DNA from 3 places in the Arthrobacter sp. efr-133-TYG-120 genome. Region 3 is predicted to be linked to each of the others. Evidence: riboswitches for the same ligand, from Rfam matches in the RefSeq annotation. Region 3 holds a riboswitch; each other region holds the start of a gene.

Region 1 (6,851 bases), on a different contig from region 3:
AGCCACATCGGCTACATGGTGTTCGGGCTTGCCATGTCTTCCGTAGCCGGGCTTGCTGCCGCCGTCTTCTATGTGGCCCACCACATCACTGTCCAAACGAGCCTGTTCCTGGTGACCGGCTTGATCGAGCGCCGCGGTGGGAGCTCGTCGGTGGACAGGCTGGGTGGGCTCGCAAAGCTGTCTCCACTCCTCGCGCTCTTGTTCTTCATTCCGGCCATGAACCTCGCGGGAATTCCGCCCTTCTCCGGGTTCCTGGGGAAGCTCGGACTCCTGCAGGCAGGCATCGCCCTCGGGACACCACTGGCCATTACCTTGGTGGTGGGCGGGGTGGTCACGAGCCTCTTGACCTTGCTGGCCATTGCCCGCGTCTGGAACCGCGCATTCTGGCGGAAGCCCGAGGACGCTGACTACCCGGCCGCCGTCCTCAAGGACACTGCCGCCGTCGGCCTGCTTCCGAGGACCATGGTGGGGCCAACCGCCGCGCTGGTGGTCTTTGGCGTGGCGCTGACAGTCTTCGCAGGTCCGCTGTTCCAATTGGCCGGAAACTCCGCGGAACAGATGCTGGACCGTACGGCGTATATCCATTCCGTGCTCGGCGGGAATGCCAAAGTCCCGGGCATCGCTGCGCCGGGTGCGTCGACCCCACTGCAGGGGGTTGGCAAGTGAGCCGCAAGCGGATTTCGTTCCGCACCGAGTTGCCCCTGCTGGTCTGGCTGGTGGTCGTGTGGGGTGCGCTCTGGCGGGACTTCAGCCCCGGCAACCTGGTATTCGGTGCGCTGATCGCCGTGGTGGTAGCCAGGGTCTTCTACTTGCCTCCAGTGGAGCTCAGCGGACGATTCAACGTGCTGCGCGCCATTCCTTTCGCCGTCGTGTTCCTTGGCAAAGTGGTGGCCGCGAGCTTCCAGGTCATGTACCTCGCGGTCTTCCGCGGGCCCTTGGTAACCAACGCCGTCGTCGCTGTTCCCCTCCGTAGCCATTCCGACCTCATGGTGACCGCAACAGGGCACGTGATTTCGCTGATTCCGGGTTCCTTGGTGGTGGAGGTGGACCGCTCGACGTCCACGCTCTATATCCATGGGCTCAATGTCCGCAACGATGTGGACACCGCCAAGCTGCGCAAGGAAGTCCAAGACACGGAGGCCTCGCTGATCCGGATCATGGGTACCCAGGCGGAAATGGACGCACTCCAGGCCGAAGGCTGGCCTGCAACGAGGGGAGCTCGCTCGTGAAAGACATCGTGCTGATCGTCACGGCGGTGATCCTTAGCCTCGCCGCCGCCGGCGCGATCTACAGGATCGCCGTCGGGCCGTCCCTGCTGGACCGGGTGCTCGCCTCGGACGTGCTGCTCGCCATACTGGGTGCTGCGCTGGCCATCGACATGGCCGTCAACAGGCACCTCAACAACCTCGTGCTGCTCGTCGCGCTGACGCTGATCGGTTTCATCGGATCGGTGACGGTGGCGCGCTTCGTGGCCGACCGGAGAGGACAGGTCAATGACTCCTGACGCCACCGGAGCGGATGCCGTCATCGATGCCGTCACCGCGGTGCTGCTGATCGTCGGTGCGGTGATGTCATTGGGCGCGGCGATCGGCCTGTTGCGCTTCCCGGACCTGATGAGCCGCATGCACGCAGCTACCAAGCCGCAAGTGCTCGGGCTGTTCCTCGTCTTGGCGGCCATCGGGCTGCAGATGCGCGAATGGTGGGTGTGGCCGATCCTGGCCGTCGCTTGGATCTTCCAATTGCTGACGGTGCCGGTGTCCGCACACATGGTGGGCCGCGCAGGCTACCGGACCAAGCACCTGCACCCCGAGTTGCTGAGCATCGACGAACTCGAGGCCGTGGTGCTGCGGGCCGCCGGTCAACGGGCAGCGGAGAAAGCCCAAGCCGACCCGACAACTCCCCACAGCGGGAACGGTGGGAGCCCAGGCCCTCACGGCGCCAACGGCGGGCCGTCAGCCTAGACGATGTCCTGTGTCTTCGAGAAACGCGAGATGGCGCGCTGGGTACTGCGGCTTGCGAAAACCTGGATGACGGCGCTGACAGTCGCCGAAATCAGGGCGAAGGTCAGTGCAGAGCGCAGGCTTGCCTCCATATCATCGTGACCCTTGGGAGGTTTCTTGCCGGTGGACTTTTCCCACAGCGCATTGACGAGCTTGGTGCCGACAAAGCCAGCGCCGATGCTCACGCCGGTGCCGAGCAGTTTGATGAGGAGGTTCATTCCGGGACTCCTTGCGGGTGGAAACAGGACCGTCCCCAGCCTAACCCCACTTCAGGGCAGTTCCGGAGCAACGGATGGAGCTTGGCGCCTCTGCCGGAAGAACTCCTCCAAGGCCCCGGGCTTTGGACGGACAGGCACGATGTCACGGTCCTCGCCCAGTATCGCTTCCACTGTGCCGAGGGCGAGGAGCTCATCCAGCAGCGCCAGCGTGGGCGGCATGAGCTTGAGTGTTCCGGCGACTTCGGCGTCCAGGATTCCGCGGACGGGCATCCACAAGGACGACGACGCTTCCGTGGTCTGGTGCCTTGGCTCGGCACCGGAAACCGGGCAGGCAAGGTAGAAGTACGTGTCGAAGCGCTTGGGCTGGTCCTGCGGAGTGACCCAGTTGGCCCACGGGCGGAGGGTGGCGGCGTCAAGCTTCAGCCCGGCCTCTTCGAACACCTCACGCTGCGCGGCCGCCAGCACCCGGCCGGCGTTGAACCTGGCGGAGGCAGGCTCGACGGCGATGCTGCTCCGGTGCCATGCAGCGGCGTGCTGCTCGACGACGTCGTCCGCGAAGTCCCAGCCGGAGCTGTCCACCTGGTCCACCCGGCCCCCGGGGAAGACCACCATGCCCGCGGCGAAATCCATCGTGGAAACCCGGTGCTGGACGAACACCTCCAAAGCCTGCGCCGCACCTTCAGAGCCCCCGGGAACCGCGGCATCCCGGACCAGGATCACGCTTGCGGCGAGCCTCGGTTCCGCCACCGTGGTGCTGTTCGCTTCGCCATTGCCTGCCAAGACCGCTCCTTTGCCCGCTCTGCCGCGTCACATTCTGCTGGATCATTGTCCCAGTTTCTGCGGCCGCCCGCGCCATTCCGGGCCGGCCTGCGCTCACCCGGCGAGTGATCCAGCAGAATCCCTCGTCCCCGCGTGTTTGTGACCGTTCCGCGGACGCCAACACAGCGCCCGCAACCCCGCCAAGGTGTAAACTGAACCACGCCCAAAAGGGTGGATTGATAACGACAGGGGAGCGCCGCCGTCGGGCACGCAGCAATGCGGCACGGAGGACGGGCGCTGAGAGTGCGGACAGCCGCAGACCCTCGAACCTGATCCGGCTAGTACCGGCGCAAGGGAGTCGAGTTCTCATAGTGTCCGGACCGGCGCGGCGGAAGCCGCTCGCAGGCAACCGGGAACACTTTCCCCTCCTGTTCCTCAGGAGGACAAAATGACTGGTATTTCTGCAAGGCCGGGCCTCACCAAGCCTGGTTACAACTGGCGCGTCGTGGACATCGTCGTGGCGGCACTCATCTCGATCGCCGGTGGCGTGATCTTCTGGGCATGGGACCAGATGGCTTTGGTTGCCACGCCTATGTCCGCGGGCTACCCGCCCCTGAGTGGCCTGATCGCCGGCGGCTGGATGATTCCGGCAGTCTTGGGCATGCTCATCGTCCGCAAGCCCGGTGCGGCAATTTTCTGCGAAACAGTGGCCGCCACGAGCGAGCTCATCATGGGTTCCCAGTACGGCACCACGGTGCTGATCTCGGGCCTGCTCCAGGGCTTGGGGGCGGAACTCATTTTCCTGGCCTTCATGTACAAGAAGTTCAACCTGCCGGTGTCCCTGCTGGCCGGTGCCGGTGCGGGCCTGTTCTGCGGCCTGAACGACTCCTTCTTGCCGTGGGGCTGGAACATAGCCTACGAGCCGGTCGACAAGCTCGCGTACATCGTGTTCTGCACGATCTCCGGGGCCGTCATTGCCGGTGCCCTGTCCTGGATCGCTACCCGCGGCCTGGCCAGGACCGGTGTCCTGAGCGCGTTCGCGTCACGCAAGGCCGCCTCGGAGCCCGTCTTTTCCTGATGCCCAGTCCTGATTCCGGCACCTCTGCCGTGGTGCGACCCGCCGCCATTTCCGCGCAGGGCTGGGGCTGGCGGCACGCCGGCCGCACCACGCAGGCCATCCACGCCCTGGACCTGGACATCCGTCCGGGCGAGCGCGTCCTGCTGCTTGGCCCCTCGGGCGCAGGCAAGTCGACGTTCCTCCATGCCCTGGCGGGCGTGCTGGGCGAGGAAGGCGACGACGCCGACGAGACCGGCTCGTTGCTGGTTGACGGCGTTTCCCCGAAGGCCCAGCGGGGCCGTGCCGGACTCATGCAACAGGACCCCGAAACCCAGGTGGTGCTTTCCCGCCTGGGCGACGACGTCGCGTTCGGCGCCGAGAACCTTTGCGTGCCGCGGGACGAGATTTGGAAGCGGGTCCATGAAGCGCTCGACGACGTCGGGCTGCTGCGGAGGGCCGGTGGCAGTGCCAGCGGCAACTTTTCGCTCGACCACCCGACGTCGGCCCTCTCGGGCGGGCAGAAACAGCGCCTTGCGCTCGCCGGCATACTGGCGATGCGTCCCGGCCTGATCCTCCTGGACGAGCCGACCGCCAACCTTGACCCGGCCGGCGTCTTGGAAGTGCGCGATGCCGTGGGCCGCTGCCTGGACAAGACCGGCGCCACCTTGGTGGTGGTGGAACACCGGGTATCGGTCTGGAAAGACCTCGTGGACCGGATTGTGGTGCTTCAGCCGGGCAGTTCCTCCTCGGGAGGTTCGACGCCGGCGGTGCTTCTGGACGGTGACCCGAACACGGTTCTGGCGCAAGCAAGGGACATGCTCACTGCTGCGGGCGTCTGGGTGCCTGGTTACGTGCCGGCCACCCGCCCACGTTCGGGAACAGGCGCCGGACCGGCGGCCGACTCCGGGGCGGGGAGCTCCCGGAATGGGGGCGAGTTGCTGCTCGCCACCCAGGAGCTTGCGGTGTCCCGCGAACGGACACGGCGCCGGGGGTTCAAAACGATCGCCCCGCGTCCTGTGCAGTCCGGACTCGACGCCGAAGTGTTTGCCGGGCGGGCACTGACCATCACCGGTCCCAATGGCGCCGGAAAATCGACCTTCGCTTTGACCCTCGCGGGGCTGTTGGCGCCGATATCCGGGGCGGTGACTGCCGCCGTCGGGCTCAGCGACGGCGCGGGCCCCGACCCGTTCAAGTGGAAGGCCCAGCAGCTGATCTCCCGCATCGGGACTGTGTTCCAAGAGCCCGAGCACCAGTTCGTCACCGGCCGCGTCCTCGATGAGCTCATGTTCGGCCCCAAGCATCTTGGCCATGGCGAGGAACGGGTGGACGAGTTGCTGGAACGGCTGCGCTTGGGGCATCTCGTGGACGCCAATCCGTACACGCTCTCCGGGGGCGAAAAACGGCGGCTATCCGTGGCGACGGTGCTCGCCGCGCACCCCCGCGTCCTGGTGCTGGACGAACCCACTTTCGGCCAGGACGCGAACACGTGGGCTGAGCTTGCGTCGTTCCTTTCCGAACTGCTCGACGCCGGCACCTCCGTGGTTTCCGTGACCCACGACCAGGAATTCAGCTCCGTCCTGGGCGGCGCCGAGATGCGGCTCGAGCCTGCATTCCAAGGCGGCGCCCGGCAGGAAGCAGGTGCGGCATGAGGGACGCCCTGACCCTGCGCGGCAACAACGCCCTCCTGACACGCGCCAATCCGCTGGCCAAGTTCGTGTCGGTCTTCCTGATCACCCTGGTGTTGGCGTTGTCCATCGACTTGGTGTCAGCCTCGACCGCGCTCCTCGGCGAATTGGCGTTGTTCCCCCTCGCGGGGCTCACCGTGCGCTTGCTCTGGCAGCGCGGCTGGCCCTTGATTATCGCGGCCGCGCTCGGAGGTTGGAGCACCGCGATCCTGTCGGCGGACAGCGGAAGGATACTGCTCGACGTCGGGATCTGGTCCATTAGCGAAGGCTCGCTTCAGCTTGGACTCGGCTTCATGCTGCGGGGTCTTGCCATAGCGCTGCCTGCCATTCTCCTGATGAGTTGCACCGATCCCACCGATCTCGCCGATGCCCTGGCGCAAAAGGCGAAACTGCCGCACCGTTTTGTCTTGGGTACCCTGGCGGCCCTGCGGCTCGTGGGACTCATGGCGGAGGAGTGGCAGACCATCGGCATGGCACGGCGCGCGCGGGGTGTCGGCTCGCACGGAAGTCCGCCGCAACGGTTCAAGGCCATGCTTGGCCAAAGCTTCGGCTTGTTGGTCCAGGCGATTCGACGGGCGTCCCGCTTGGCGGTGACCATGGAGGCGCGCGGCTTCGGCGGCGGACGGCGGACCTGGGCGCGCGAATCCACCTACAGCCGCCTGGACGTCTGGGTTCTGGGCGGCGGGCTGGTCATCGCTGCCGCGGCCGTACTCGCGGCCCAATGGGCTGGGACCTGGCACTTCGTCTGGCTGAAGCAGCCCAACTAGCTCGCAGTTGTTGTCGTTTTGACGCTTCAAAACGACAACAACTGCGAGCTACTTGGGTATTTGCGGGCGGGCCGCCATCCGGCAGCCCCGGGCACGCGACGGCGGCCGTTGCGACTTACTTATCGCACGAGACGACTATTCTCGGGCTGAATCAGCGGGTTGCGTCGCAGAATCTCCAATTCTTAGACCATCTGTGATATTTATTGATCATGACGCAACCGACTGCCGAACATGTAGGTCTCCTCCTTCGCGACGCCCGCGGCGAAAAGGGCTGGACACAGGGACAGCTCGCCTCGGAACTGGGCACCAGCCAAAGCGCCATTGCCCGCATGGAACAAGGCAAGCAGAACCTTAGCCTGCGCATG
Region 2 (6,851 bases), on a different contig from region 3:
CACCGTTCTTGCCGCCCCGCCAGTCGCCCATGCCCGGGCCGCCGTTGGTTGCGTGGCGGTGCGGTGCGTGGTGGTAATCAAGCAGGGTGGTGGTTTGGGCATCGACGCGCAGGATGACGTCGCCGCCATTGCCGCCGTTGCCGCCGTCGGGTCCACCGAGGGGCTTGAACTTCTCGCGCTTAACAGAAACACAGCCGTGGCCGCCTGTTCCGCCGGATACGTGAAGTACTACCCGGTCTACGAAGGTCGCCACGTGTTTCTCCTCTATGTGGAAATTACTGCTTGAAGTGCGTGTTGCGCCGCTGTTGCGCGGCCGCCCGCCCTAGTAAATTCTAGTGCGGTTAAAAAGACAGATGGAGCGGGCCATACGGCCCGCTCCACCCGTTCAGAACGTGTTATTACTCTGCAGCTGCAGCAGCAACGATGTTCACTACGCGACGGCCACGGCGAGTACCGAACTCAACCGCGCCTGCCTGCAGGGCGAACAGGGTGTCGTCGCCACCGCGGCCGACACCGGCGCCCGGGTGGAAGTGGGTGCCGCGCTGGCGGACGATGATCTCGCCTGCGGAAACGACCTGGCCACCGAAGCGCTTTACGCCGAGGTACTGGGCGTTGGAGTCACGACCGTTGCGAGTGGAGCTCGCGCCTTTTTTATGTGCCATTTGAAATGCCTGCCTTTAAATTCTGGGGAATCTGTTGAAAACCTGAACAGCAACCAGTGGTTACTTGATACCGGTGATCTTGATCTTGGTCAGTTCTTGACGGTGACCCTGGCGCTTCTTGTAGCCGGTCTTGTTCTTGAACTTCTGGATGACGATCTTCGGACCACGGAGGTCTTCGAGGATCTCAGCCGTAACCTTGACCTTGGCCAGATCCGCAGCTGCGGAGGTGACCTTGTCACCGTCCACCAGGAGCAGTGCGGGCAGCTCAAGGGTGCTGCCGGCTCCACCGGGGACGCGGTTCAGGGTTACGTAGTCTCCAACGGAAACCTTTTCTTGGCGGCCGCCTGCGCGGACAATCGCGTACACCACTTGGGCACTCACTTCTCTCGACGTTTATTACTAAATTTGCGTGCGGAACCCCGATCCAAAAACGGGCCTGGTTCACGCTGTGCCTCAACGCCGTGGACTCCGGTACGGAATCCATGAGTCATCCCTCGAATAGTTCTAAATGAAAGGTCAGTTCCAAATGAACGGTTTCTAGGGGCATAACCCAAGTGTTGGCGTAAGCACCGAAGATCTAGATTACGCTAGTTTCGCCTTCGGCTGCAAATGAGGCCAGGTCCGGAGGCTGCCACGTGATGGCTGCCACAGACTGGCTATGCCGCCATCCGGTACCGTGCCCGTCCACCTTACCCTGCCGGCCGCGAAAAGCTCGGATCCTCACGCCGACACGCTGCAACGCCTGCGGGGGCAAGCCGCGTTCCGGTGCCTCCTCCCCGGAAGACCGGCTCAGCCGTGCAACCTTGGAGCATCGAAGAACGCCGTTTCATAGCGGCAGGATTGGGCAAACGCCTCCATCATCGCTGTGCACTCCGCGGGCGACGCAACCTGCGCGGCGGCATCCGTGATGTCGATCGCCTTGCGGGTGGCCTCCGCGAACGCCTCGTCCGCGTAGGTGCGCAGCCAATCCGCATAGGGGTGCTCGTCCGATACTCCGGCCTCGACAAACCCATGGTGGAGCCGCTGTCCCACCTCGGCGTACAACCAGTAGCAAGGCAACACGGCAGCAACCAGCACCGCATAGCTTCCCGACGCCGATGCCGCCAGCAAGTGGTCCACGTAGGCCTTGGTGACCGGGCCCAGCTCTCCGCTCACCTGGCGTCCACTGAGCCAATTCCGGTGCAGCTCGGATTCGACTTCAAGGCACATCTGCGAGCCGCGGGCCCAGAACAGCTGTTCGGTTTCACTCGGAGCGAGGGCGCTTGCCCGTGCCAGGACCCTGGAATAGCCGTTGAGATAGATGGCATCCTGGGACAGGTAGTAGCTGAACTGCGCTTCGCTGAGACCACCGGATTGCAAGTGCTGGATGAAGTCCAAGCCATAAATGGCTGCCAGTTCCGTTTGGGCGGCGTCCCACATCCGGACGGCGAAGTCCCCCGGTTGAAGGGCCTGCTGGAGCGCGTGGAAATGATGGATCGGCCCGTTGCCCTTCCCTACTTCCAGCACCTCGGACCGGGTCAGCGCCTCCTGGAGCCAGGGCTTGACGACACGCAAAGCAGACTCCCAATCGCCGAGCCGCGCCTTGGCCGTCGCCATCGCCGACGACAGGGAACATCCCGTCCCATGGCTATTGCGGGTCTCCACCCGTTGGCCGGCGAATTCCACCACGTCCTGGCTCAGGACTCCCCCGGTATTGACCAGGGCATCGGGGCAGCCGGCTCCCTGCAGATGGCCCCCCTTCACCAGGACGGTGTTTCCGCAGCTAGCGGCCAGGCGCTTGCCTTGCTCCAACGCCGATGCCCAATCAGTGGCAACAGGCTCGCCAAGCAGCATGGCCAATTCCGGAAGGTTGGGGGTCACCAGGTCTGCGAGGGGCAGCAGTTCCCGCAGTGCGGTTTCAGCGGACTCCGCGAGGAGCCTGTCGCCACTGGTCGCGATCATCACTGGATCCAGGACGACGACGGCGGGGCGCGCCTTGCCGAGCCAGCGGCGGACTTCGTGGATGACCGCCGCGTCCCCGAGCATGCCGATCTTGACGGCATCAACCGTGATGTCGTCGCTAATGGCGTCCAATTGCTGGCGCAGGAACTCCACGGGAGGCACATGGACGCCAGTGACGCCCTGTGTGTTTTGTACAGTGAGCGCCGTGATGACGGCCATGCCGTAGCCGCCATTGGCCGCAATGCTCTTCAGGTCTGCCTGGATCCCAGCACCACCTGAGGGGTCCGAGCCGGCGATGCTGAGGACCCTGGGGATGGGGCGCTGGATGGCCTTGAGCGGGTAGACAGATGATTGCGCCGAAACAGTCATGCGAGACATCCCTTCGCCGGTGCTAACCGGACAGGTTCAACGGGTCTGGTCTCAGCCGGCTCGGTGCGCGGCACCCCGTGTCAGTCCCCTAGCTTAACCCTGATCACGCCTCGCCCGCTGAAATCGCCCATTGCAACCGGACTGCCAGGGTCGGCGGATTGGCCCACAACGCCGAAACCCCGGCGGTTTCCACAGGAGCGGAAACGGCCGGGGCTTAGGCACGGTACTGCGTTCAGAGTTCGGACTTCGGCACACCGACGCCGAGGATGATCGGTTCCGCTGCCGCCGTCGGCTTCGTCGGGGCGGCGTCTGCCGCCTTGGCCTCGTGCGCGGCCCCACCGGAAGCAGCCGCGGCAACCTCGTGGTGCTCCACGTTGGTGGCGTTGGCGGCACCCTGGGCCCGGCTGGCGCTACGGTTGCGTCGGCCTCGGCGTCCACGCGAACCCGAGTCCGGGGATTCACCGCTTGCAACGGCTGCGGGGGCCTCTGCGGGGGTTTCCTTGGCTGACGTTGACGTCGTGGCGGTGTCCGGAGCTTCTCCGAGGCCTGCGAATGCCTGTGCCAATAGGTCCAGGCTCATGGCAGGTGTGCCACTTGCAGCCTCCTCTTCGTGGTGGACGAAAGGCAACGCAACTTCCTCGCCGCCGAATCGCAGCACAGGCTTCGAACGTTCCTCGCCACTCGAAGCAGCGGCCGGAGCCTGGACCGGGGCCGCTGGGGCCCGGACCGGGGTTACTTCCGCTGCGTGCCCGTCGGCGAGCAATTCCGCCGCGTGGTGGAGCTCGTCGTCGTGCAGGTGGGCAGCGTGGGCTGCAGCCGCGATGGTGGCAAGGGCTGCGCGGGTGGCTGCCTGCCGGTTCGGGTCGGTGGATTCCACAGTGTGGACCGGCACCGAAGGGGTGACGGGCAGTTCAGTGGTCCCCGGCCCCGTGCCGCGGCCGCGGCGACGCTTGCGCTGCTCGGGGCGGACGGCTGGCTGTGACTCCGTGCGCGGGTGGTGGTGTTCAGCTGCCACGACGTTGGCCCGACGGTGCTCCACGGGCTCGTCGTGCGTGACGATTCCGCGCCCTGCGCACGTCTCGCACTGCTCGCCGAAGACCTCCAGCAGGCCGGTGCCCATGCGCTTGCGGGTCATCTGGACCAATCCAAGCGAGGTCACCTCGGCGACCTGGTGCTTGGTACGGTCCCGGCCGAGGCACTCGACCAGGCGGCGCAACACGAGATCGCGGTTGGATTCCAGGACCATGTCGATGAAGTCGATGACGATGATTCCACCGATGTCGCGCAAGCGGAGCTGGCGGACCACTTCCTCGGCAGCCTCAAGGTTGTTCTTGGTGACGGTCTCCTCGAGGTTGCCGCCGCTGCCGGTGAACTTCCCGGTGTTGACGTCGACAACCGTCATGGCCTCCGTGCGGTCGATCACGAGCGAACCACCGGAGGGCAGGAAGACCTTGCGCTCCAAGGCCTTGTGGATCTGTTCGTCCACGCGCCATGCCGAGAAAATGTCCTGGTCCGAGGTCCACTTCTCGAGGCGTCCCACCAGGTCCGGCGCCACGTACGTGACGTAGGCCTCGATGGTGTCCCAGGCTTCATCGCCGGAGACGATGAGCTTGGAGAAGTCCTCGTTGAAGACGTCACGGACAACCTTGATGGTGAGGTCCGGTTCGCCGTACAGCAGTTCCGGAGCCAGGATCTTGGTGGACGTGGACTGGCTTTCGATGCCTTCCCACTGGGCCCGCAAGCGGTTGATATCGTGCGTCAGTTCTTCCTCGGAAGCACCCTCGGCGGCGGTGCGGACAATAACGCCCGCGTTCTCCGGGAGGCGGTCCTTGAGGATTTTCTTCAGGCGGTTGCGCTCGACGTCGGGCAGCTTGCGGGAAATTCCCGTCATTGACCCGCCCGGTACGTACACAAGGTAGCGGCCGGGAAGTGAAATCTGGCTCGTCAGGCGTGCGCCCTTGTGGCCCACCGGGTCCTTGGTGACCTGGACCAGCACGGAGTCGCCTGACTTCAGGGCGTTCTCGATGCGGCGCGGTTTGCCTTCCAGGGTGACGGCATCCCAGTTGACTTCACCGGCGTACAGTACGGCGTTGCGGCCGCGCCCGATGTCTACGAACGCGGCTTCCATCGACGGCAGCACGTTCTGGACCTTGCCCAGGTAGACGTTGCCGATGAGGGAATCCTGCTGCGTCTTGGACACGAAGTGCTCCGCGAGCACGCCGTCTTCGAGGACACCGATCTGGATCCTGTCGTCGCGCTGGCGAACGATCATCTGGCGGTCGACGGACTCACGGCGGGCCAGGAATTCGGCCTCGGTGATGACCTGGCGGCGGCGGCCGGTCTCGCGGGATTCGCGGCGGCGCTGCTTCTTTGCTTCAAGGCGGGTGGAGCCCTTGACGCTCGTGACTCGGTCGGAGCCGCTGGTGGACTCAACGTGCGCGCGGGGAGCGCGGACGCGGGTCACCGTGTTGGGGGGATCGTCGTCTCCGCCGCCCGTCAGTTCCAGGTCCTGATCGCCGCGACGACGGCGCCGGCGACGGCGGGAGGTCACGCCTTCTTCGAGGGCCTCCTCGGTACCGGCTTCTGCCTCGTCCTCGGATTCCGCAGAGGTTTCTTCTCCCGCGTCATCACGCTCGGTGCCCCGGCGTCCGCGACGGCCACGGCTGCGACGCCGACGGCGGCTGCCGGCTTCGTCCAGTTCGTTCTCCTCGGAACCTTCCTCAGCTTCGGCCCGCGGTTCCTCGTCGACGACGGCCGGACGGACAACGGCGCTCAAGTCAGGTGCCTGGAAGATCATGGACGTGACGGAGGCAGGTTCCAGGAACAGCGACGCGATCGGACTTGCGGCTTCGGCGTCGACGGCCGGCTCCCCGGTGGTTTCCTCGGGCGCGGGCTCCTCGGCCGGCGGCTCCACAGTGGTTTCCCCGGGCGACGCAACGTCGGCAGCCGGTGTTTCAACCGGGGCTTCTTCGGCAACGGGCTCGGCGCTCTTTGCCCTCGTCGTACGACGCCGGCGGACCGGTTTTTCGGGGGCGGCTTCGGCCTCTGGTGCTATTTCAGGTACGACGGCGGCAGCAGCCTCCGGTGCCTCGCCACCTTCCGTGGACGCTTCTTCAGCGAAACCCGGCAGCGGCTCGGTGGTTTCGACCTTCTTTCGAGCCCTGGTGCGCCGGACGGGAGCCTTGGGCGTTTCCGCGTCGCTCGCTTCGGCGACAGGCTCGGCGGCGGTTGCGGCAGCTCCGGCGTCGGGGGCTTCATCCGCGGCGACCGTCTTCGGTGCAGCCTTGCGGCGGGTGCGGGTGACCTTTTTAGGTGCTTCGGTGGTCTCGGTGGACGCCGCATCTTCGGCGGCGGCTACAACTTGCTCGTTATCCATATGTGGCAACACTCCTGCCCTTGCGCAACCGCCACATCCGGTGCCCAGAGGGGCAATATTGTCAAAACCCGCAGGCGTTGACAGAAGTCAGTAGTAGTCTTTCCGGTTCGCACCAGCATGGGGGTGCGGCATCCACGGAAAGCCGGCTTCGCTCCAAACCCGTTGTTCTAATGCCACAACCAGGTGCCGTCCATGGTCACTGCGGCCCTGCCGGGGATCATTGGATCCTGGGCATGCCCTGCAAATGATTGGCGGTCTTGGGAACAAGATACCGGACCGGATTCCGCATGTGGATCGGCTTCCGGCCATGTTCATTCTCTCACACGTCCGCACTCCCGGCAGGAAGCATGCCCTGAAAGCTTCCGTGCCGCCGCCTTTGCTGGACGCGTCCTCCAGCCTCCGCGGCTAGAATCCTCCCAAGAGCAGTCCCCGGTCCTGCGCCGGGCCATCCAGAAAAGGACAGCCAACCATGCCGAGCCCCGCCAGCCCGAACCTGGCCAATA
Region 3 (6,851 bases):
GCGTCCTACTTCCTGGGCCGCCATCGGAAGCGGCACGACACCGCCCAGCTGACCGCGGCGCTGAGGCTCTAACCAGCGCTGCGGCTCTATCTGCAGATACGGCTCATGGCGTGGCTTCCGGTTTGGCAACTGCCCCGGCTTCCGCGGCCGCTTCGCTGACGCTCTTAGCCGCCCGGACGTCGCGCTGCGTTACCTCGCTCCCGGCATCGTGGGACGTGTAGCGGTTGTAGCGCCAGTCCAGGTCCGGGTGGTGGTTCTGCTGTTCGGCAATGCGCCCGACGGCGGCAATCAACTCGAGTGCGGCAGCCGACGTCGGGCACTTGTAGGCGGTGACGAGGGCGCCCTGGCGATACCGCCAGTCCGGCAGCTCCGCAAGGGCGTCGTCAATAGTGGACCTGGAAAGAATGTCGTCCTTGCCGGCCATTCGGGGCTCCTTCACAGACGCGGAATCTTCGCAGGAATCCCCGGAGCGGCCAGCGTCGGCCGCTAGAGGAACTCGGCCCGGCCTTCCATGGCCGAGGAGGCCAGGGCGTGTTCCCTGCGCGGGATGCGGCCCGCCTGCTTCGCCAGCCTACCGGCGATGACCGCGTGTTTGAAGGCCTCGCCCATCTGCACCGGATTCTGCGCGCGGGTCACCGCGGTGGCCAGCAGCACGGCGTCGCAGCCGAGCTCCATGGCCAGTGCGGCGTCGGACGCGGTGCCGATGCCGGCGTCGAGCACTACCGGCACCGAAGCGCGGGACACAATCAGCTCGATGTTGTGGGGATTCAGGATGCCCAGGCCGGTGCCGATAGGCGCGCCCAACGGCATCACCGCAGTTGCCCCGAGGTTCTCCAGGCGAAGCGCAAGTACGGGGTCGTCGTTGGTGTAGGCGAAGACCTTGAAGCCGCGGTCCACCAGCTTCTCCGTCGCATCCACCAACTCCACGGCGTCAGGCAGCAGCGTCTGTTCGTCGGCGATGACCTCGAGCTTCACCCAATCCGTTTCCAATGCCTCCCGGGCTAGCTCGGCTGTCATGACGGCATCCTTGGCGGTAAAACAGCCGGCGGTGTTGGGCAGGACACGGATGCCGTGGTCTACGAGCAATTGGAACAGCGAACCGGTTTCCGTCGGTGAGTACCGCCGCATTGCGACGGTAGTGAGTTCGGTGCCGGAAGCCAGCAAGGCTGCCCCGAGGCCGTCTAGGCTCGGAGCTCCGCCGGTTCCCATGATAAGGCGCGAGCCGAACTCAACACCGTCGATCACCAGGGCATCGGTTCGGGTGCCTGCTTCGTGAGTGCTTGCTGTGGTCATGGTTCAGCCTCCCTGTACTGCGGTAACGATTTCGAGTTCATCGCCCTCTGCGAGCGCGGTGGCAGCCCACTGGCTGCGCGGCACCACTTCGGAATTGCGTGCGACGGCGACGCCGATCTTGCGTCCGTCGGCCGCTTGGCCGCTGGAATCCACAACGCGTCCGGTGATGTGGCTGACGAGGGTGGTGACGGAAGCGTCGTCGCTCAGCGTGTGGTCTGCGCCGTTCAATTTGATGTTCATGCGTGGTCCTTCAGAAGGGGATTTAAGGTATCGGCGGATGGGCCGTCTGCGGAAGCCCTTGCTGCTGAGTGCGGGCGGGAGAAGCGGTCCGGGCGGAATTTGTTCCACCGGGGATCGGCGGTGCCATCCATGAGTCCAACGCAGATTTTTGCCGCTGCCGGAGTGAGGAGCACGCCATGGCGGAAGAAGCCGCTGGCCACGATGAGGCCGGGCACGGTTCCTTCCCGACCTTCGACGCGGCCCAGCAGCGGTGCGTTGTCCGGGGTGCCCGGACGGGCCCGGGCAGTTGCTTCGAGGAGTTCCAGCTCGGCAACGGCCGGAACCAATACCTGGGCGTCGCGGAGCAATTGGTAGACGCCGCCGGCTGACACCGGGTTGGCCGATCCCCCGGACGACGACAATCCGTCCTCACGTTGCGTCGCGCCGATCACCACGGTCCCGTCATCGCGGGGAACGATGTAGACGGGCACTCCGCGCACCATTCCCCGGACCGTGGCGGTGACCAGCGGTTGCAGGTGGTCCGGGACGCGCAGCCGCAGTATGTCGCCGTAGACGGGACGCAACGGGAGCGACAATCCATCCGGCAGTCCTTTCACGCGGGCGGCATCGAGTCCGTTGGCTACCACCGTTTCCGTGGCAAGCACTTCGATGCCTGAGCCGAGCACGGCCCCGACGGCGCGCCCGTCCTCCCACAGGAGGCCCGCCGCAGTGTCCCGGACCGCGAAACCGCCTTCGGCCCCCGGAATCCAGCTCGAATCGCCGGGCTGGTGCTCCGCCAGCGCGCCTAGAATCGCGGCCGAAAGCCGGCGAGGATCCACTTGGTGGTCGCCCGGGATGTCGAAGGCACAGGAAATCTGCGGGCTCAAGAGCGGCTCACGCTCCCGTGCTTCGCGCAACGGCACGGATTCCACCACCAGGCCATGGGCCAGCTGGACGTCCCGAAGATCGGCGAGCGCCCGGCGGTCCGCTGCGTCCGCACCGACGGCGAGGGTCGGCGTCGTCCGGTAACCCGTGCTGCGTCCGGTTCGTGAGCCGGTCACATTGTGTTCGAAGTCCGGCCACAACGCCGACGATTCGAGCATGAGCTCCAGGAGGTCCTCTTCCTGGTAGTGCAGTTCACTGACGGGTGCCAACATCCCCGCCGCCGCGAAAGTAGCGCCGCTGGCCGGCGCGGGATCGATCAGGACAACCGAGCGGCCCGACCTTCGGGCTTCCCACGCAATGCCCAGGCCAATGACGCCGCCCCCGATCACCGCCACGTCTGTGTGCAGGGGCCCGTGCTGGGTGTTTACTTCGTCCATGGAGTCCTTCCCTACGCCGGTACTAGCCGGATCAGGTCAAGCGGTCGGCGCTGAAGCCCTCTCAGCCGCGCGGCGATTGTGACTGCCGCCGCGGCTCCCGCGGTACCAGCCCAGTTTAGAGGAACTACTCTGTTTCCATGACCCAGCACGATGTCCACACCACCGCCCGCCTCTACCTCTGCACCGACGCCCGCAAGCAACAGGGTGATTTTGAGCAGTTTGTCGATGCCGCGTTCGAGGGCGGCGTGGACATCATCCAGCTGCGCGACAAGACCATCGAAGCGGCAGAGGAACTGGAACTCCTGGAGATCCTGCAATCCGTGGCGCACCGTCAGGGCCGGCTCTGGGCAGTCAACGACCGCGCCGACGTAGCGTCCCTCGCCGGCGCACCGGTGTTCCATATCGGCCAAAAGGACATTTCGCTGCACTCGGCCCGGAAGCTGCTCCACGACCCCACCATCATCGGCCTCTCCACGCACACGCCGGAGCAGATTGACGCAGCCATCGCCGCGTCGCCTGGCCGGAGCGGCTTGGACTACTTCTGCGTCGGGCCTGTGTGGGCCACGCCCACCAAGCCTGGACGCTCCGCCGTCGGGCTCGATCTGGTGAAGTACGCTGCCAATGCGGTGAAGCAGGCAGACGAAGAGACCGTCGGCGGCGTAGTGCTTCCTTGGTTTGCGATCGGCGGCATCGATCTCAGCAACGTGGAAGAGGTAGTGAGGGCCGGCGCCAGCCGCATTGTTGTGGTCCGCGCCATCACCGAGGCCGAGGATCCGACGGCGGCAGCCCAGGCACTCCTGGCCGCACTGGACGCAGCGGCGGCCTAGCGAGACGCCGGGAGATTTTGGAGTTACCCTGACTTTCGTGTCACATCAGCGCATAGCCCCGAACGTCTCTGAAACGTCGAACCAGCTCGCGGAAGCACTGGCGGCGCTTCGGACCGAACTCGAGCTGCCCGCGGGTTATCCCGCTGAAGCACTGCGCGACGCGGAGGCCGCGGTTTCAGGACACAGGCTGCCGGCGCAGGACCTCACGGGCGTTCCGTTCATCACGATCGACCCGGCCTCTTCCACGGATCTCGACCAGGCCCTCTTCATTGAGCGGTCCGGGAATGGTTACAGGGTTCTCTACGCCATCTCCGATGTGCCCTCCTTTGTGCCACCGGGAGGAGCGCTCGACGCCGAGACCCGCCACCGGGGACAGACGTACTATGCGCCGGACGGCCGCATACCGCTGCACCCCGAGATCATCAGCGAGCACGCCGGAAGCCTGCTGGCGGGCCAGGACTGCGGAGCGTTCGTGTGGGACTTCGAACTCGATGCCGAAGCAGAGTTCCGCACCGTCTCAGTTCGCCGGGCAAGCGTACGCAGCCGCGCCAAGCTCAACTACAAGGGCGTCCAGTCCGCGATCGATTCCGGGACAGCTGATCCCGTCCTGCAGTTGCTCAAGGAGGTCGGGCTCAAACGGGTGGAACTCGAACGCCGCCGCGGCGGAGCGAGCCTGAACATGCCTGAACAAGAAATCGTCCAACTGCCCGACGGCGGGGGGTACAGGATCGTCGCAGCTCCCTCGCTGCCCGTCGAGGACTGGAACGCCCAGATTTCGCTCATGACCGGGATGGCGGCGGCCCAGCTGATGCTCGACGGCAAGGTTGGAATCCTGCGCACCATGCCCGCTCCCGATGAGCGCTCGCTGCTCCATTTCAAACGGCAGGCCGGGGCACTCGGCAAGCCTTGGACCGAGGGGACCAGCTACGGCGAGTACCTACGGACCCTCGACGGCAAAGACCCCCGGCAATTGGCCATTCTCCATTCCGCGGGGCTGCTTTTCCGGGGCGCCGGATACACGCCTTTCGACGGCGAAGTACCGGGCAGCGTCATGCAGTCAGCCATCGGCGCACCATATGCCCACACCACTGCGCCTTTGCGCCGGCTGGTCGATCGTTTTGTCCTGGTCATCTGCGAAGCACTGAGCAACGGAACGGAGATCCCTGCATGGGCCCGGGATGCTTTGCCGAGCCTGCCGGAGATCATGGCGTCATCCGACCAGCTTGCCGCCAAAATGGAGCGCCTCGCCTTGGACACGGTGGAGGCCGCACTCCTGGTGAACCACGTCGGACAGGAATTCGACGCCGTGGTGATTTCCGGATCGAAGCCTGCCAAGAACAACGGAAACGGGAACGGGAACAGCACCAACGGCCACAACGGGAATGGGAATGGGAACGGCAACTCCCACGGCCCCTCCGGCATCGTCCAGATCGCCGAGCCGGCGGTCACCGCTCGTTGCGATGGCGAAATGGAGTCCGGTACGAAGGTCCGCGTGAAACTGCTTGACGCGGACATTGCCACCCGCCAAATCACCTTCGAACTGCTCCAGTAGCGCAATCAGTTCACAGGACCGCGGCCGCGATCCGGGGTTTATTGCACCCAGACGCTAGACTGTGTGAGTAGTAATGGATGCCCGGTCGTTGATTCAGTTAATTTTTTGACATCAACAAGCCCGCCCCTACGCGATCTTGAGATACACCAGCTGGTCCCCAGTGCCAGTATTTAGATAGCCCGCGATCGGCTTCCACTGGATTTGCTTGCGCCCGTCCGTGCTCCGGAACGGCCCTGCCACAACCGTTGAGCACGCAGCGCAGCCCAAATGAATAAGGAAAACTCCACTGTGAGTGAATTGCACACCCATGAAGTTCTGACAGACGGAACCGAAACGATCGAACCCGAGGAAACCATTTCCTCGGACGAAACACCCCACGAGATCGCGGAAAAGTCCTTCGCCGACTACAACGTCCGCGCCGACATCGTCGAGTCCCTCGCCGACGCCGGAATCACCCATCCCTTCCCCATCCAGGCCATGACCCTCCCGGTGGCCCTGGGCGGTCACGACATCATCGGCCAGGCCAAGACCGGTACCGGAAAGACCCTCGGCTTCGGCATTCCTGCGCTGCAGCGCGTCGTCGGACCGGGCGACGCCGGTCACGACAAGCTCGCTGTCCCGGGTGCACCCCAGGCTCTCGTGATTGTTCCGACCCGCGAACTCGCGGTCCAGGTGGCCAACGACCTCCAGACGGCATCCCGGAAGCGCAACGCCCGTATCGCCACCATCTATGGCGGCCGCGCTTACGAGCCCCAGATCGAAGCCCTGCAGAAGGGCGTCGAGGTTGTTGTCGGCACGCCCGGCCGTTTGATCGACCTCTACAAGCAGAAGCACCTGAACCTCAAGAACGTTCGCATGGTCATCCTCGACGAAGCGGACGAGATGCTTGACCTCGGCTTCCTTCCGGACGTCGAGACTTTGATTGCCGGCACTCCCGCCGTCCGCCAGACGCTTCTCTTCTCGGCCACCATGCCCGGACCGGTCATTGCCATGGCCCGCCGCTACATGACGCAGCCCACCCACATCCGTGCCGCAGACCCGAATGACGAAGGCCTGACCAAGCGCGACATCCGCCAGCTCATCTACCGTGCCCACAGCATGGACAAGATCGAGGTTGTCGCCCGCATCCTGCAGTCCCGCGGCCGCGGCCGGACCATCATCTTCACCAAGACCAAGCGCACCGCCGCCAAGGTAGCCGAGGAACTCGTCGATCGCGGCTTCGCTGCCGCGGCCATCCACGGCGACCTCGGCCAGGGTGCCCGCGAGCAGGCCCTGCGCGCCTTCCGCAACAACAAGGTAGACGTCCTGGTGGCCACGGACGTCGCCGCCCGTGGCATCGACGTGGACGACGTCACGCACGTCATCAACTACCAGTGTGTCGAAGACGAAAAGATCTACTTGCACCGCGTTGGCCGCACCGGCCGTGCCGGCAACAAGGGCACCGCGGTCACATTCGTCGATTGGGACGACGTCCCCCGCTGGGCCCTCATCAACAAGGCCCTGGGCCTGAGCTCTCCCGAGCCCGTGGAGACGTATTCTTCGTCCCCGCACCTGTTCGCCGACCTGGATATTCCGGAAGGCACCAAGGGCCGCCTGCCCCGCAACCAGCGCACGCTTGCGGGCGTCGACGCCGAGGTC

What was found. Region 3 has a riboswitch for thiamine pyrophosphate ahead of thiO (glycine oxidase ThiO). Riboswitches for the same ligand answer to the same signal wherever they lie in the genome.
Region 1: another riboswitch for thiamine pyrophosphate. It lies ahead of QRN51_RS17705 (ECF transporter S component); the one in region 3 lies ahead of thiO (glycine oxidase ThiO).
Region 2: another riboswitch for thiamine pyrophosphate. It lies ahead of QRN51_RS18120 (bifunctional hydroxymethylpyrimidine kinase/phosphomethylpyrimidine kinase); the one in region 3 lies ahead of thiO (glycine oxidase ThiO).

The regions. Positions count from the first base shown of each region.
Region 1 covers NZ_JARVRI010000031.1:50,697-57,547, forward strand. Annotated here, with positions in the region: gene QRN51_RS17675 (Na+/H+ antiporter subunit D) at 1-666, shown strand, start outside; gene QRN51_RS17680 (Na+/H+ antiporter subunit E) at 663-1,229, shown strand; gene QRN51_RS17685 (MrpF/PhaF family protein) at 1,226-1,504, shown strand; gene mnhG (monovalent cation/H(+) antiporter subunit G) at 1,494-1,961, shown strand; gene QRN51_RS17695 (DUF4235 domain-containing protein) at 1,958-2,218, opposite strand; gene QRN51_RS17700 (NUDIX hydrolase) at 2,270-2,998, opposite strand; TPP riboswitch at 3,215-3,351, shown strand; gene QRN51_RS17705 (ECF transporter S component) at 3,426-4,055, shown strand; gene QRN51_RS17710 (ABC transporter ATP-binding protein) at 4,055-5,683, shown strand; gene QRN51_RS17715 (energy-coupling factor transporter transmembrane component T family protein) at 5,680-6,486, shown strand; gene QRN51_RS17720 (UDP-N-acetylglucosamine 1-carboxyvinyltransferase) at 6,696-6,851, shown strand, end outside.
Region 2 covers NZ_JARVRI010000032.1:64,127-70,977, reverse strand. Annotated here, with positions in the region: gene obgE (GTPase ObgE) at 1-253, opposite strand, end outside; gene rpmA (50S ribosomal protein L27) at 399-662, opposite strand; gene rplU (50S ribosomal protein L21) at 723-1,031, opposite strand; gene QRN51_RS18120 (bifunctional hydroxymethylpyrimidine kinase/phosphomethylpyrimidine kinase) at 1,452-2,972, opposite strand; TPP riboswitch at 2,964-3,060, opposite strand; gene QRN51_RS18115 (Rne/Rng family ribonuclease) at 3,205-6,348, opposite strand; gene QRN51_RS18110 (vitamin K epoxide reductase family protein) at 6,818-6,851, shown strand, end outside.
Region 3 covers NZ_JARVRI010000036.1:134,410-141,260, reverse strand. Annotated here, with positions in the region: gene QRN51_RS19425 (hypothetical protein) at 1-72, shown strand, start outside; gene QRN51_RS19420 (4a-hydroxytetrahydrobiopterin dehydratase) at 104-424, opposite strand; gene QRN51_RS19415 (thiazole synthase) at 487-1,293, opposite strand; gene thiS (sulfur carrier protein ThiS) at 1,297-1,533, opposite strand; gene thiO (glycine oxidase ThiO) at 1,530-2,834, opposite strand; TPP riboswitch at 2,826-2,945, opposite strand; gene thiE (thiamine phosphate synthase) at 2,972-3,661, shown strand; gene QRN51_RS19395 (RNB domain-containing ribonuclease) at 3,699-5,213, shown strand; gene QRN51_RS19390 (DEAD/DEAH box helicase) at 5,502-6,851, shown strand, end outside.